2 regions of the Marinobacter lacisalsi genome follow, and region 1 is predicted to be linked to the other one. Evidence: predicted binding sites of a transcription regulator. Region 1 holds the regulator's gene; the other holds the start of a gene.
The links. The regulator FliA, encoded in region 1, starts transcription of late flagellar genes. The targets are predictions, from matches to a motif close to CTAAAGTTTNNNNNNNNNNNGCCGNTAA.

Region 1 (7,185 bases):
CGGATCTGGCCGACCACACTGACCCGGGCGACAGGAATAAGGCTCAGCACACCGTCGAGCATGCCCAGGCCGGCCCGCAGAATCGGCACGATGGTTACTTTCTTGCCTCCGATCTGCTCCACTTCCACCGGGCCCGCCCAGCCTTCAATAGTTTCCTTGTGCAGGGCAAAGTCCTTGGTGGCTTCATAGGTCAGCAGGGCGGCCACTTCCTGGGCCAGCTCCCGGAAATTCTTGGTGCTGATATCGGCGCGGCGCATGATGCCGAGTTTGTGCTGTATGAGGGGGTGTTTCACTTCGTGAATGGGCATGACTCACCTGTCGACTGGTCGGGTGGGATTTGCGCAAGGATACCGTATCGTGACGGTTCAGTCAGGGGGAGTCTGACGATTCTGTAAGAAATGGTATGGATCTTGCCGCTATCCATGGTGAAGCGACCCGAGTGTCAAAAAACCGACCCGGGCTAATGCGTGATTGCCGTCAGCCGTGGAGTGTTCCTTCAAGATGGATCGGGCCCTTGTCCTGCACAACGTCAAATCCCTGACACGGGGGAACCTGGGTGTTCCCGTGATGCTCATGGCGCTACTGGGCATGATGATCCTGCCCATGCCGGCGTTCCTGCTGGACGTTCTGTTCACCTTCAATATCGCGCTCTCCATCACCATTCTGCTGGTGTGTGTCTACGCCCTGCGGCCCATGGAGTTCGCCGCTTTTCCAACGGTGCTGCTGGTCGCCACGCTACTGCGTCTCGCCCTGAATGTGGCCTCGACCCGGATTGTACTGCTCAATGGCCACGAGGGCGGTGACGCCGCCGGTAAGGTGATCGAATCTTTCGGCGCCGTACTGATTGGCGGTAACTACGCCGTCGGTCTGGTGGTGTTCGCCATTCTCATGATTATCAACTTCCTGGTAGTCACCAAGGGCGCCGGTCGTGTCTCCGAGGTGAGTGCACGCTTCACCCTGGATGCCATGCCCGGCAAGCAGATGGCCATTGATGCCGATATGAACGCGGGCCTGATCAACCAGGACGAGGCCAAGCACCGTCGTGAGGAAATTGCCCAGGAGGCCGACTTCTACGGCTCCATGGACGGTGCCAGCAAATTCGTGAAAGGCGATGCAGTGGCGGGTCTGCTGATCCTGTTCATTAACCTGATCGGCGGTATCGCCATCGGTATGCTGCAGCACAGCCTGAGCTTCATGGATGCTACCCAGAATTATGCCCTGCTCACCATTGGTGACGGTCTGGTGGCGCAGATTCCGTCGCTGCTGCTGTCCACCTCTGCGGCCATCATGGTGACGCGGGTGACGTCCAGCCAGGATATGGGCGGGCAGATTCTCCAGCAGATGTTCGATGCGCCCAAGGCGCTGGCCATTGCCGCCGCGATCCTGATCCTGCTGGGTCTCATTCCGGGTATGCCCCATGTCGCTTTCCTTGGCCTTGGCCTGCTGGCGGCTGGTGCAGCCTGGTGGATCTGGAAACGTGAGCGGCAGACGGTGGAAGAAGAAGGTGGAAGCGGTTGGCCGGCCACCAGGCGTGACACCGGAGCCAAGCCCGCACCCACCGGGGGTGCCCGGCCCGACGCCGGCGATCAGGGGCTGCCGGCACCGCCCGAACACAAGGAGTTGGGTTGGGACGACGTGGCCACGGTGGACATCGTGGGCCTGGAAGTGGGGTATCGGCTGATCCCCCTGGTGGACAAGTCCCAGGGTGGCCAGTTGCTGAGCCGGATCAAGGGGGTGCGCAAGAAGCTGTCCCAGGATCTGGGCTTCCTGATGCCGTCCGTGCATATCCGTGACAACCTGGACCTGATGCCCAACGTCTATCGCATCACCCTGATGGGCGTCACCATCGCCGAGGCGGAGATCCACCCTGAGCGGGAGTTGGCCATCGACCCCGGCCAGGTGTTCGGCAAGGTGGAAGGCATCGCCGGCAAGGATCCGGCATTTGGCCTGGATGCCATCTGGATCGAGTCGGGCCAGAAAGACAATGCGCAGACTCTGGGCTACACCGTGGTGGATGCCAGCACCGTGGTGGCTACCCACCTCAATCAGATTCTGCAGAGCCATGCCTACGAGTTGCTGGGCCATGAGGAAGTGCAGAAGTGGCTGGACCAGCTGGAGAAGATTTCGCCCAAGCTGGCTGAGGAACTGGTGCCCACCACCGTTTCCATTTCCATCCTGCTGAAGGTGTTGCAGAGCCTGCTGCAGGAGGAGGTGCCGATCCGCGACATGCGCTCCATTGCCGAAGCCATCGTCAACGTTCATCCCAAGAGCCAGGATCCGAAGGTGCTGACATCAGCGGCCCGTCAGGCCTTGCGTCGGATGATCGTGCAGAGCATCTGCGGCAACGATAAAGAGATACCGGTTATTACCCTGGATCCGGAACTGGAACAGTTATTGCTGAAGAGTCAGCAACAGAGTCAACAATCCGGCGGTGGTGACGACATCGGCATGGTGCTTGAGCCAGGGATGGTGGAGAAACTGCAGCGGTCGTTGCAGGAAAGCACCCAGCGGCAGGAGATGATGGGCAAACCAGCGATTCTGCTGGTGTCCGGGCCGCTGCGGCCGGTGCTGGCGAAGTTTGCCAGCTACGGGGTAGAGCGCCTGCACGTGCTGTCGTATCAGGAAGTGCCGGAAAACAAGCAGATCACCATTGTGGCGTCGGTCGGCCAGTAACGGCCCACTTGGGAGGTAGAGTCAGATGAAAGTCAAACGGTTCTTTGCGGCAACCATGTCAGCGGCCCTGAAGCAGGTTCGCGAGGCCATGGGCGACGATGCGGTAATTCTGTCCAGCCGGCGGATTGACGGCGGTGTAGAGATTGTCACCGCGCTGGACTACGACGAAAACATGGCGCGCCAGAAACTGGGCGATGCCGCGGCCGAAGCCACCAGTGGCGGGCGCCTGGGGGAGCTGCAGGCGGAACAGCATCGCCGGCTGCAGGAAGAACTTGACCGCTCCCGCAACCGTATTCGGGAGCTGCGCAGCCCGCACCGGGGGCACGACCCGCACCAGCGCTTTGGCAACGGCGACACCCGGCTCGATGTGGACAACCTGCCACCGGTGCCGGAGACCCGTCAGGAATCCGTCGCCGCTCCGTCAGCGGCTGACATCAAGGGCGCCGATGATGAGCTTGCGGTCATGCGGCGTGAGCTTGCCTCCCTGAGGGCGATGATTACCGACAAGGGGCCCTCGGAGCAGACCGACACCACGGCGGAGAAACCGGCCGAGGAAGCGATCGAAGCGGTGCGCAAGCGCCTTGGCGAGCGCCTGGAAGAGTTTGGTCTGAGCCCGCAGCTGGCTGCCACCCTGGCGCGCCAGAGTGGTCGCGGCAAGCTGGAAGACAACTGGAAACGTTCCCTGAGAACCCTGGCGGCCGGCCTCAAAACCGGCAGCGGTGACTGGGCTTCCCGCGGCGGCATCTATGCCCTGGTTGGGCCCACCGGCTCCGGCAAGACCACAACCATCGGCAAGATTGCGGCCCAGTATGTACTGGAACATGGTGCCGATTCACTGGCACTGGTGACCACTGACCGCTATCGTGTGGCTGCACACGAGCAACTGTTTGTGTTCGGTCGTATCCTTAACGTACCGGTGCGGGTGGTCGACGATGCCCACTCCCTGGATGCGGTGCTGGACGAGCTGGCTGGTCGCCACCTGGTGTTGATTGACACCGCCGGGTTATCCGGCGCCGATCCCGGGTGTCAGGAGCAGTTGCGTGAGCTGTCGCAAAGCCGCCACCCGGTGCGTCCACACCTGGTGGTGCCGGCGACAAGCCAGCCGCGCATCATGAAATCCATGTGGCATTGCTATAAAATGGCCAGTCTCGCAGGTTGCATCATGACCAAGCTGGATGAAGCCCTGACCCTGGGTGAAGTACTTGGTTTCGCGCTGGAGACCGCGCTGCCGGTGTCCTGGGTAACGGATGGCCAGAAGATCCCCCAGGATCTGCATCCTGCCAATTCGGCATCGCTGGTTCGTCTGGGCGTTGAGCGCTTGCGCGATGCACGCAAACAGCAGACCATGGCAGAAGGTGCCTGAGGTCCCACTGCCCGGCGCTGACCGGCGTGGTCCCTGGCACTGCAGAACAAGACAGTTAACGACAAGAACCTTGGCGGGAAACAAGAACCTCTATGAGCAGACCACATCCGGTTCAGGTTATCGCAGTCACCGGTGGCAAGGGTGGCGTGGGCAAAAGCAACGTCTCGGTGAATCTCGGGATCGCCCTGTCACAGATGGGCCGCCGTGTTGTCCTGCTGGATGCGGACCTGGGGCTGGCCAACATCGATGTGCTACTTGGCATCACCGCCAGCCACAATCTTTCCGACGTGTTGTCCGGGGAATGCGATCTCCGTGATGTACTGATCAATGGCCCGGGCGGCATCAAGATTGTCCCCGCCTCCTCCGGCACCCAGCGCATGACCCAGCTGTCACCCATGGAGCATGCGGGCCTGATCAACGCCTTCAGCGAGCTGGGTGATCAGATCGACGTGCTGATTGTGGATACCGCTGCCGGCATTTCCGAAGGCGTGGTCAGTTTCCTGCGAGCCTCCCAGGAACTGTTGCTGGTTGTCTGTGACGAACCGACCTCCATCACCGACGCCTACGCCCTGATCAAGCTGATGAACCGCGACTATGGCGTCAACCGCTTCCGTATCCTTGCCAATCAGGTCCGCAACGAACAGGAAGGCAAACATCTGTTCGGTAAACTGACCCGGGTCACCGAGCGCTTCCTGGATGTTGCACTACAATATGTAGGCATGGTTCCTTACGATGAGGCAGTGCGCAAGGCGGTTCAGCGGCAGCGCGCCGTGCTGGACGCCTACCCCAGGGCAAAGGCCTCGCTGGCCATCAAGGCGCTGGCGGAACAGGTCGACAGCTGGCCGCTACCTTCATCCCCCCGGGGGCATCTGGAGTTCTTCGTGGAGCGCCTGGTAAGCACAAACGCCTGATCCAATCCTGTTGTATGGGTTAACCGGATACATGACATTGGCCAGAAGTCTCGGAATCTATCATCAAACCGGTCGGCGCGATGCCCATCAACTGGTGGAGCAGCATGCGCCGCTGGTCAAGAAAATCGCCCTGCACCTGATGGCCCGGCTACCGGACTCGGTACAGCTCGAGGACCTGATGCAGGCTGGCATGATGGGCCTGCTCGAAGCCGCCGCCAAGTACCAGTCGGACCGGGGCGCCTCCTTTGAGACCTATGCCGGCATCCGCATTCGCGGTGCTATTGTCGATGAAATCCGCAAGGGTGACTGGGTACCGCGTTCCGTCCATCGCAATGCCCGCCGGGTGTCCGCCGCCATCAAGATGGTGGAGGACCGGGAAGGTCGGGAAGCCCTGGATCACGAGGTGGCGGACGAGCTGGGAATGACGTTGTCCGCTTACCATGCCTGCCTCAGTGATGCCAATTCCGGACGACTTTTTTCCCTGGATGAACTCAATGAATCCGGAGACCTGCCGATACACGAACAGGAAGCTTCGGATAATCCCCTGGACGAGGTTTCGGGTGCCGCTTTCCGGCGTAATCTGGCAGCCGCCATCGAGGAACTGCCGGAGCGTGAGAAGCTGGTCCTCGGCCTGTATTACCAGGAAGAGCTGAACCTGAAGGAGATTGGCGCGGTACTGGGCGTCAGTGAGAGCCGGGTCAGCCAGATCCACAGCCAGGCCGCGTTGCGGTTGCGGGGGCGCCTTTCAGAATGGCAGGCATCTGACGCCGGAACACAGTAGCGTGCCCCTTAACAGGTTGCTGAACGACTGAGCAAGCTGACGGCACAAGCCGCAGAGCGGAATGTCGCGCGATAACACATTGAAACGGTAAGCAACGCTGAGGCTGCTAGAATGACGCCATCAGCCGGGAAACCGGCGGCGGTAAAGCGGTGTCATCCGTGTTTTCCAGGTCCGTGACGATTCGGGCCCGGCCATTATTCCAGCGACGACCAACTGGAGGTCCCATTGGACAAGAACATGAAAATTCTCATTGTGGACGATTTCTCCACAATGCGGCGGATTATCAAGAACCTGCTGCGTGACCTCGGGTTTACCAATACCGATGAGGCGGATGACGGTAATACGGCGCTGCCCATGCTTCGTTCCGGAAAGTACGACTTTCTGGTGACGGACTGGAACATGCCAGGCATGTCCGGGTTCGATCTCCTCAAGGAAGTTCGCGCCGACGAACAGCTCAAGGACCTGCCGATCCTGATGGTGACTGCGGAAGCCAAGCGCGACCAGATCGTCGCGGCTGCCCAGGCTGGGGTAAACGGTTATGTCGTCAAACCGTTCACGGCCGCTGTACTCAAGGAGAAGATCGAAAAGATCTTCGAGCGTATTGAGTAGAGCGCCAGAAGCGCTTTGAAACCTGAACAGACAGTCTGGATGTGCTCCCATGAGCGAAGACAAACAAAACGGCTCCCACCTGGATCCTGAAACCACCAGCCAGCTGAAAGAGCAGGCCAATGAGTTGGCGAAACAGGTCAATGCCGGTGATTATGCCAGGGCGATGTCCCTGATCAACGACCTGAGCGAAGTGAGGGACCAGAGTCTCTATCGTGAAGTGGGTCGCCTGACGCGCAGCCTTCACGAGGCCATTCGCAATTTCCAGATCCAGCCCCAGAACCCGGAGCAGCAGGAAGCCCTGTCAAAGATGTCCGACGCGTCGGACCGGCTTCAGTACGTGGTGGAAATGACCAGCAATGCCGCCAACCGGACCATGGATCTGGTGGAGGATGCCATGCCCCGGGCCAATGCCATGTGCGAGCAGGCCAAAGCACTACGGGATGACTGGCAGCGCCTGCGCCGGCGGGAAATGGCACCATCCGAGTTCCGTGAACTCTATGTTCGTATTGACCGTTTCTTCGAGAGTCTCTCGGACGATGCGGAAAAAATGTACCACGACCTGTCGGAAATCCTGCTGGCCCAGGACTTCCAGGATCTGACCGGCCAGGTGATCCAGAAGGTGACGGCGCTGGTCAAGGAAGTGGAAGAAAACCTGTTGGGCCTGGTGGTCATGGCCAGCCATGTGGACCAGTTGACCGGAACCGTCCACGACCTGAAGGAAAAGGAAGCCTCAATCAAGGGGGAAGGCCCCCAGATGCGCGCCGCAGAGCGGTCTGACGTTGTGTCCGGACAGGACGACGTTGACGACCTGCTGTCCAGTCTCGGCTTTTAAGTGAGGTGAATGCATG
Region 2 (7,185 bases), on a different contig from region 1:
GTATTGACCTGGGTGGGGGTCTCATCGTCGGAGCCCGATCCGCCTCCGCCGCCACAACCCGCTAACAGGGTTGCAGCCAGCACAGTGCTGCACGACATCCACCAAAAGGTGTTCTTGTTATGAAATTCCATGATTCAGCCTGCCTTGATCTGTTGTTTTTGTAGCCTGGCCAGGCACCAGGCTGACCAGAAACGGTCGCAATAAAGAAGCAGTCCCTCCAGGTGAAGAAGGGTCGAAAACCTGTCAACAGATTAAGGGCAAAGGATGGGAGCTGTCTGGCGCCCAGACGAGGAAGAGTGAGGAGAGATGGTATGTCGTGTCACTTCCCTGTGACACATCCTGCAATTCGTCTCAGTCTTCGGAGAGACGACGGCGCAGGGTGAACGGTGAGAAGTACCGTTTGCCCGGGAATTCGTCCTCGTAGAGGCGGGCGCGCCCGGATTCGTTCACCAGACCGGAAACGTGGTACAGGCCTTTATGCAGGTCATGGAAGACATCGAGGGAATTTACCACGCCGGGCAGATCGTAAAAGTTCTTGAGCATGCCGGTGGATACACGCCACAGGTTACCCTTGTCATCGTACTGATCCGCCACGGCGATGTTCCAGCTGTCCTCGTCAATATAGAACACCCGCTTGTGGTACAGGTGGCGGGCGTCTTCCCGCAGGGTAGCCTCCACCACATGCACCCGGTGCAGTTCCCAGCGCATCAGGTCCGGGTTCAGGTGCTGGTCGCCGAGCACTTCATCGTAGGTGTATTTATCATTGGAGAGCTCGAAGTTATTGTAGGGGATGATCTTCTCTTCCAGCCCCTTGTACTCCCAGTTGAAACGGTCCGGCGCTCCGTTGTAGAGGTCGGTGTCATCCACGGTACGCAGACCACCTGATGATGCAATCGGCGCGTCATAGCCCAGGCTGGGTGCCTGGCGAACCTCACCGGCGCTGAACCCCCAGGCCTTACGGGGCTCCTTGACCTGGTCCAGGGTGTCGTGAGTCAGTATGCCGCCCCCGGCGTACTGCTCCGGCGCGGTCACCGTGGACAGGTAGTAGTTGGCGATATTGTCCAGGGTCTCCTTGCTGCCGCCTTCCAGGTTCCAGTTGAAGAAAACCTCCTGGCGCATGGTAACCGGGCGGAACTTGCCGCCGACAACCACAACTTCGGAGAATTCCCGCTTGACATAACGGCCACGCCAACGGGTGGTGTGGTTCCAGATGGCCTGCTTGGCCTTTTCCTCGCTGGTGCCGTGGAGGATCGGGAACGGATGCCCGCCGAAGGCATTCTTGATGCCGTTACCACCATCAGCCAGAGAAGCTGAGGTAGCATTGTTGCGGGTGTTAACAACGATATGGTCCGGCGCGGTGTGGGTCCGGCGTGTCGGGAATACCCGTACCTTGAAGGTGTCCGGATACCGGTTGATCAGGGCGGCCACCCCGTCCGGCAGCACATCCCGGTATTCCTCGATATTGTCGGCGGTCACCACGTAGCGCGGCTCATCGTCGGGGTAAGGATTGACATGGTGGTCGCCGTTACCCTGATAGCCATCGGGGATGGTGGTGTCACCGCCCGTCCAGCGGGGAATAGTGCCTTCCGAGTTCCCCGCCCGGATCGCCCCGAAAGGCGTCAGGCTGTTACCCAGGCGGTTGGCCTGGGCCTGGGACACGGCAGCGTGGGTGGTGGTTACGCTGGCCACGGCCAGCAACGAAATGCACAGTGCGGGGATCAGTTTTTTTTGCATAGTCTCGTACATCTTGGCCGACCATCTTTTTGTTTTGACTACAAACAGGAGCCTGACAGTCACCACTCCTGTCGCCTGAGTCGTCTAACGGACATTATGGGATCTTGTCGCATTCTTAACTATTTCTCATGAACTTGCTAGCGCCCAGCCCCGACCTTACACGCCGTTACATAGTGGCGAGCAATCAGTCACGCTGATTTCACAGAAATTAACAAAAAGCCTCTTTATTCGGACAAACGCCGGCGCAGGGTAAAGGGCGAAAAGTAACGGTCGCCCGGAAAATCATCCTTGAACACCCTTGAACCCTCGGTTTCATTCACCAGCCCCTGAACGTGGTAGCGGCGTACCTTCAGATCATGATAAGCCGCAATGTCGATCCACACACCGGGCAGGTCGTAGAAGTTTTTCAGCATGGCCATGGTCACCCGGTAAAGATTGCCCTGGTCGTCGTACTGATCCGCCAGGGCAATGTTCCAGCTGTCCTCGTCGATATAGAACACACGCTTATGGTAAAGATGGCGGGCATCCTCCCGCAGGTTGGCTTCCACCACGTGCACCCGGTGCAGTTCCCAGCGGGTCAGGTCCGGGTTCAGGTGGTAATCACCAAGCACTTCGTCGTAGCTGTACTTGTCGCTGGACAGTTCAAAGTTGTTGTAGGGGATCAGCTTCTCCTGCAGCCCCTTGTATTCCCAGTTGAAACGGTCCAGCGCACCATTGAAGACGTCGGTATCGTCCACCGTGCGCAGGCCACCGGAAGAAGCGATCGGCGCGTCATAACCCAGGCTGGGGGCCTGGCGAACCTCACCGGCGCTGAACCCCCAGGCCTTGCGGGGCTCCTTGACCTGATCCAGGGTCTCATGGACCAGAATGCCACCGCCGGCGTACTGCTTGGGAGCCAGCACGGTGGACAGGTAATAGTTGATGACGTTGTCCAGGGTCTCCGGGCTGCCGCCCTCCCGGTTCCAGTTGAAGAAGACCTCCTGACGCATGGTAATCGGCTGGAACTGGCCACCCACTACGACCACTTCGGCAAACTCCCGCTCCGTGTAGCGGCCCCGCCAGCGGGTCAGGTGATTCCACATCGCCTGCATGGCCTTTTCCTCACTGGAGCCGTGAAGAATCGGGAAGGGGTACCCGCCAAAAGCGTTCTGGACCCCGTTACCACCGTCCACCAGGCTGGCGCGGACCGCATTCTTGCGGGAATTCTGGGCGATATGGTCGGGTACCGTGTGGTTCCGGCGGGTCGGAAACACCTTCATCCTGAAGGTGTCGGGGTAGGCCTCAATCATCGCCGCGGCGCCATCCGGCACCACATCGCGATACTCCGACAGATTGCTGGCGGTGACCACATAGCGGGGCTCATCATCCTTGTAGGGATCAACATGGTGGTCACCGGTCCCCTCGTACCCCGCTGGGATGGTGGTATCACCACCAGTCCAGCGCGGAATAACACCATCGGAACTGCCGGCACGAACGGCACCGGAAGGCGTCAGGCTGTTGCCCAGCCGGTTGGCCTGGCTCTGGGAAACAGCGGCATGAGCCCCGTTGGCGCTGGCCACAACCAGCAGTGCAGCACAGAGGATGGGGAGTAATGTTCTAGGCATAGTGATGTATCCCTGGACGAGGAGCCTGCGGTTTCCTGTCACACAGACGCCTCGTTGACTCATTGATTGGGTGACTCCAGGAACGACCGCACCGCTGTTCCTGTTGCGGCTTTTTTCAGAAAAATTCCGTGAAATATAACGACAGGTTGGCGACTCGGACTGGGCCTTCAAGAAATGGCTCGAGATGCCGTTAACCATTCAAATAGAGCGATTCGGGTTACATTTTGGAACGGAGCCCGATCGCAAATCCGGATATTATTTGTACAGTTTTCCGCCCCCTGTCCTTTTAGAAATCTTTGGAGTTATAACATGAAACTGATGGAGCGACTGCGTATTCGTTCACGTCTGTTAATAGCGGTACTGGTTCCCGTGGTGCTCACAGCGGGTGCCCTGGCCTGGGTAACCGCAGACCAGCTTCGGGCCAATGGGGAGGCGGAGGTGGAACGGTTGCGCGCCAGCCTGCTTGAAGCCCACAAAACCGGGCTCAAGAACCTGGTGGAGGGCGCAAGAGCCCTGATCCGTGAGGAATATGACCAGGAAAAGTATCCGGAAGAAGAGGCAAAAGAGCGTGTAAGGAATAAACTCCGGTCCATCGTGTTCGGTAACAATAACTACCTTTATGCTTACCGCGACGATGCTTACATGCTGATTTTCGCCCCAGATCCCAGTATCGAAGGGTTTTCCGACGAAACCACGGATGCCAGCCGAGCTTTGCTGGCCAAACTGTTCGAGGTGGGCCGCAACGGCGGCGGGTTCTTCCGCTATGAATTCGATAACCCAGCCACCGAAGAAAAGACGCCTGAGCCGAAGCTCTCCTATTCCATCACACTGGACAAATGGGACTGGGTCATGGGTGCCGGCGTATACATTACAGATATCGACAAGGCGGTTGAGGCGGCCCGTCAGGAAATCGAAGAGCAGATTACCAGTGCACTGCTGACCATCCTCAGCATTACCGTCATCATCGTTCTGATTTCCGTTGGCTTTGGCATCTTCATGGGCCGCACGGTAACCAGACCCCTGAGCCGGGTGACCCGAACCATGCAGGACATTGCCGAAGGCGAAGGCGACCTGACCCGCCGCCTGCCCGACGACGGCAATGACGAACTGGCCGATATGGGACGTCAGTTCAATGCCTTCGTCAGCAAGATTCACGGCACGATCCGGGAAGTGGGCGATACCACCAACCAGGTGGCATCGGCGGCGGAGCAACTGAGCCGGGTAGCCCAGGAAACCCGCTCCGCAGTCCAGACCCAGGGTTCCGAAACGGATCAGATTGCCTCAGCCATCACCGAGATGGCGGCAACCATCCACCAGATCTCGAAGAACGCCAGCGAAGTACAGCAGGCTGGTGCCGATGCGGACCGGCTGGCGAAGGATGGCGGTCAGACCATGGCCGGCTCCCAGCAGTCAGTGAACAAACTGTCGCAGAACATCATGGAAAGCGCGGAAGCCATCGAAGCCCTGGCCGCCCGCAGCGACGAGATCCAGAAGGTGCTGGACGTGATTCACGAAGTCACCGACCAGACCAACCTGCTGGCACTGAACGCGGCTATCGAGGCTGCCCGTGCCGGCGAACACGGCCGTGGCTTTGCCGTGGTGGCCGATGAAGTACGTCAGCTGGCCAAGCGCAGCGGCGAATCCGCCGGTCAGATCCGTGAGATGATCGACGGCTTTATCAGCGAATCCCGCGGTGCTGTGGATCGTATGCGTTCATCCCAGGGGCTGTCCGAGGAAACCGTAGAGCGAATCAACCACGCCAGCTCGGCCCTCAACACCATTGAACAGTCGGTGGAGCATATCCACGACCAGGTTACCCAGATTGCCACCGCCTCCGAAGAACAGAGCCACGTGGCCGAGGAAATCAACCAGAACGTGGTACGCATCGTGGAGGCTGCCCAGAACAGCGACACCGGCGTCACCCAGACCAACGATGCCAGCCAGGAACTCGCGCGCCTGGGCGAGCGCCTGCGGGAGCTGGTCACCCAGTTCCGGGTGTGACCGCCTCCGGCTGCCGGGTGGTGGTTCAGGCTTCGCGAAGAACCACCGCCCGGTTGCGCCCGGCATCCTTGGCTTCATAAAGTGCCTTGTCGGCCATCCTGAACAGCTTCTCCCGGTCCGTAGCATGGCCAGGCACCACGGCCAGCCCGGCGGAAAAGGTCAGGTTGGCCGGCCCCTCCGGGCCGAAATCCAGGTCAGCGAAGGCTTCCCGTAACCGCTCGATAACGTCCAGCCCATGCTCGGCATCGAGCCCTGGCAGCACCAGTACAATCTCCTCGCCGCCAAACCGCGCAGCCACGTCGTGCCTGCGACTCCGCTCCATCCTACACGGCATCCGCAGGAAGAACGTCAGGCGTCGCCCGGAATCACCACCCGGTTGCGGCCCGTATCCTTGGCTTCGTAGAGCGCATTGTCGGCTGTCTTGAACAGGCTTTCGCGGTCCGTGGCGTGGTCAGGGACCACCGCCAGCCCGGCGGAAAACGTCAGGTTGGCAGGCCCGCCCGGGCCGAAGTCCAGTTCTGAGAAAGCCTGCCGCAACCGATCGACAACGTCCCTGCCACGCTCGGCATTCAGCCCTGGTAGCACCAGCACAAATTCCTCGCCGCCAAACCGGGCAGCCACGTCGTGCTTGCGGCTGCCATCCTTCAGCAACCCGGCCAGGGCGACCAGAATGCGGTCGCCCACATCGTGGCCCCAGGTATCGTTGACCCGCTTGAAGTGGTCCAGATCCATCATGCAGAAACTCAGGTGGCTATGCTCACGAAGGGTGCGGGGGATTTCCTGCTCCAGCACTTCATCCAGCCAGCGGCGGTTGTACAGACCGGTGAGCGGGTCACGGATGGATTCTTCCTTGAGCGCCTGGCTCAACTGCTCGTTCCTGGCAAGCTGGTCGCGCAGACTGGCCTCTGTCTCCTTCAGCGTCGTCACATCCCGGAAACCATACACCACACCCCGGATCTTTCCGGTATTGCCATAGAACGCATTCTTCTGAACGCTGAGACAACGGTTGTGGACCTCAATCTCGGAGGCCATTTGGCCATTCGTGTACAGGTCCGGAATCAGTTTTTCAATCGGCTCGCCGCGCGACAGCTCCTTTCCGGGTGGTTCAAAGAACTCCCGCGCCTTGGGATTGCGGTCCACCAGGCGGCCCTGGCCGTCGGTTACCAGCACGCCGTCCGCCATGTGCTCAAAAACCAGCGAGCGGGCAATCGGCATGACATCCAGAAAGCCCTGGCTGCGAATGTTCAGCAGCATTACCACCGCAGTGACCAGAAACCCGAAAGGACTGATATCAAGGTCCTGCAATGGTTCCGGCAGGGCGCCGACAATGGTAAGAATGTTGGCGGCGGATGACGCCAGCCCCCCGATCAGGAGAACAGCTGCCTGCATCCGGTAGGTGCGGGAGCGGACAATGAAACGGACCAGGAGACCATAGGCGATGAGCGTCAGGGAATAGGAGTAGAGGGTGTGAAGCCAGAAGACGGGCCCTCCGGTGAAACTCTGCCCCTCACGTGCAGCGAATCCCGCAAGAAACCAGTCGTGATAGATGCCATCGGTTAACGCCACCACCACTACCAGGGTGGGTACGATACTGAGCCCCACCACCAGACGTCGGTTGAGGCGGGCAATGACGCCGGTGTACAGCAGCACAAACGTCAGCAGCGACGCGGGCAGAGCGCCCACACCGATAAACATGAGCCGGAACCAGAACAACGGCAGGGCATCGGGCTGGGGGATGACTTCGGGGAGTTCAGGCCGCAGCAACTGTATTGCGTAAAACAGCGTCCACCAGCTGATCCCCACCATCATGACCGCTACCGAACCGGCGGCGGGCGTTTCACGGCGT

Region 2: a site for FliA is predicted at 3,505-3,532, ahead of ACFOZ5_RS17455 (methyl-accepting chemotaxis protein). Genes of this name have one in related genera too.

Annotation. Positions count from the first base shown of each region.
Region 1 covers NZ_JBHSDI010000010.1:9,409-16,593, forward strand. Annotated here, with positions in the region: gene upp (uracil phosphoribosyltransferase) at 1-308, opposite strand, end outside; gene flhA (flagellar biosynthesis protein FlhA) at 502-2,673, shown strand; gene flhF (flagellar biosynthesis protein FlhF) at 2,699-4,036, shown strand; gene ACFOZ5_RS05950 (MinD/ParA family protein) at 4,129-4,947, shown strand; gene ACFOZ5_RS05955 (RNA polymerase sigma factor FliA) at 4,979-5,728, shown strand; gene cheY (chemotaxis response regulator CheY) at 5,954-6,337, shown strand; gene ACFOZ5_RS05965 (protein phosphatase CheZ) at 6,387-7,169, shown strand; gene ACFOZ5_RS05970 (chemotaxis protein CheA) at 7,183-7,185, shown strand, end outside.
Region 2 covers NZ_JBHSDI010000061.1:32,528-39,712, forward strand. Annotated here, with positions in the region: gene ACFOZ5_RS17440 (carboxylesterase/lipase family protein) at 1-98, opposite strand, end outside; gene ACFOZ5_RS17445 (DUF1329 domain-containing protein) at 352-1,734, opposite strand; gene ACFOZ5_RS17450 (DUF1329 domain-containing protein) at 1,959-3,338, opposite strand; gene ACFOZ5_RS17455 (methyl-accepting chemotaxis protein) at 3,648-5,339, shown strand; gene ACFOZ5_RS17460 (GGDEF domain-containing protein) at 5,365-5,661, opposite strand; gene ACFOZ5_RS17465 (diguanylate cyclase) at 5,688-7,185, opposite strand, start outside.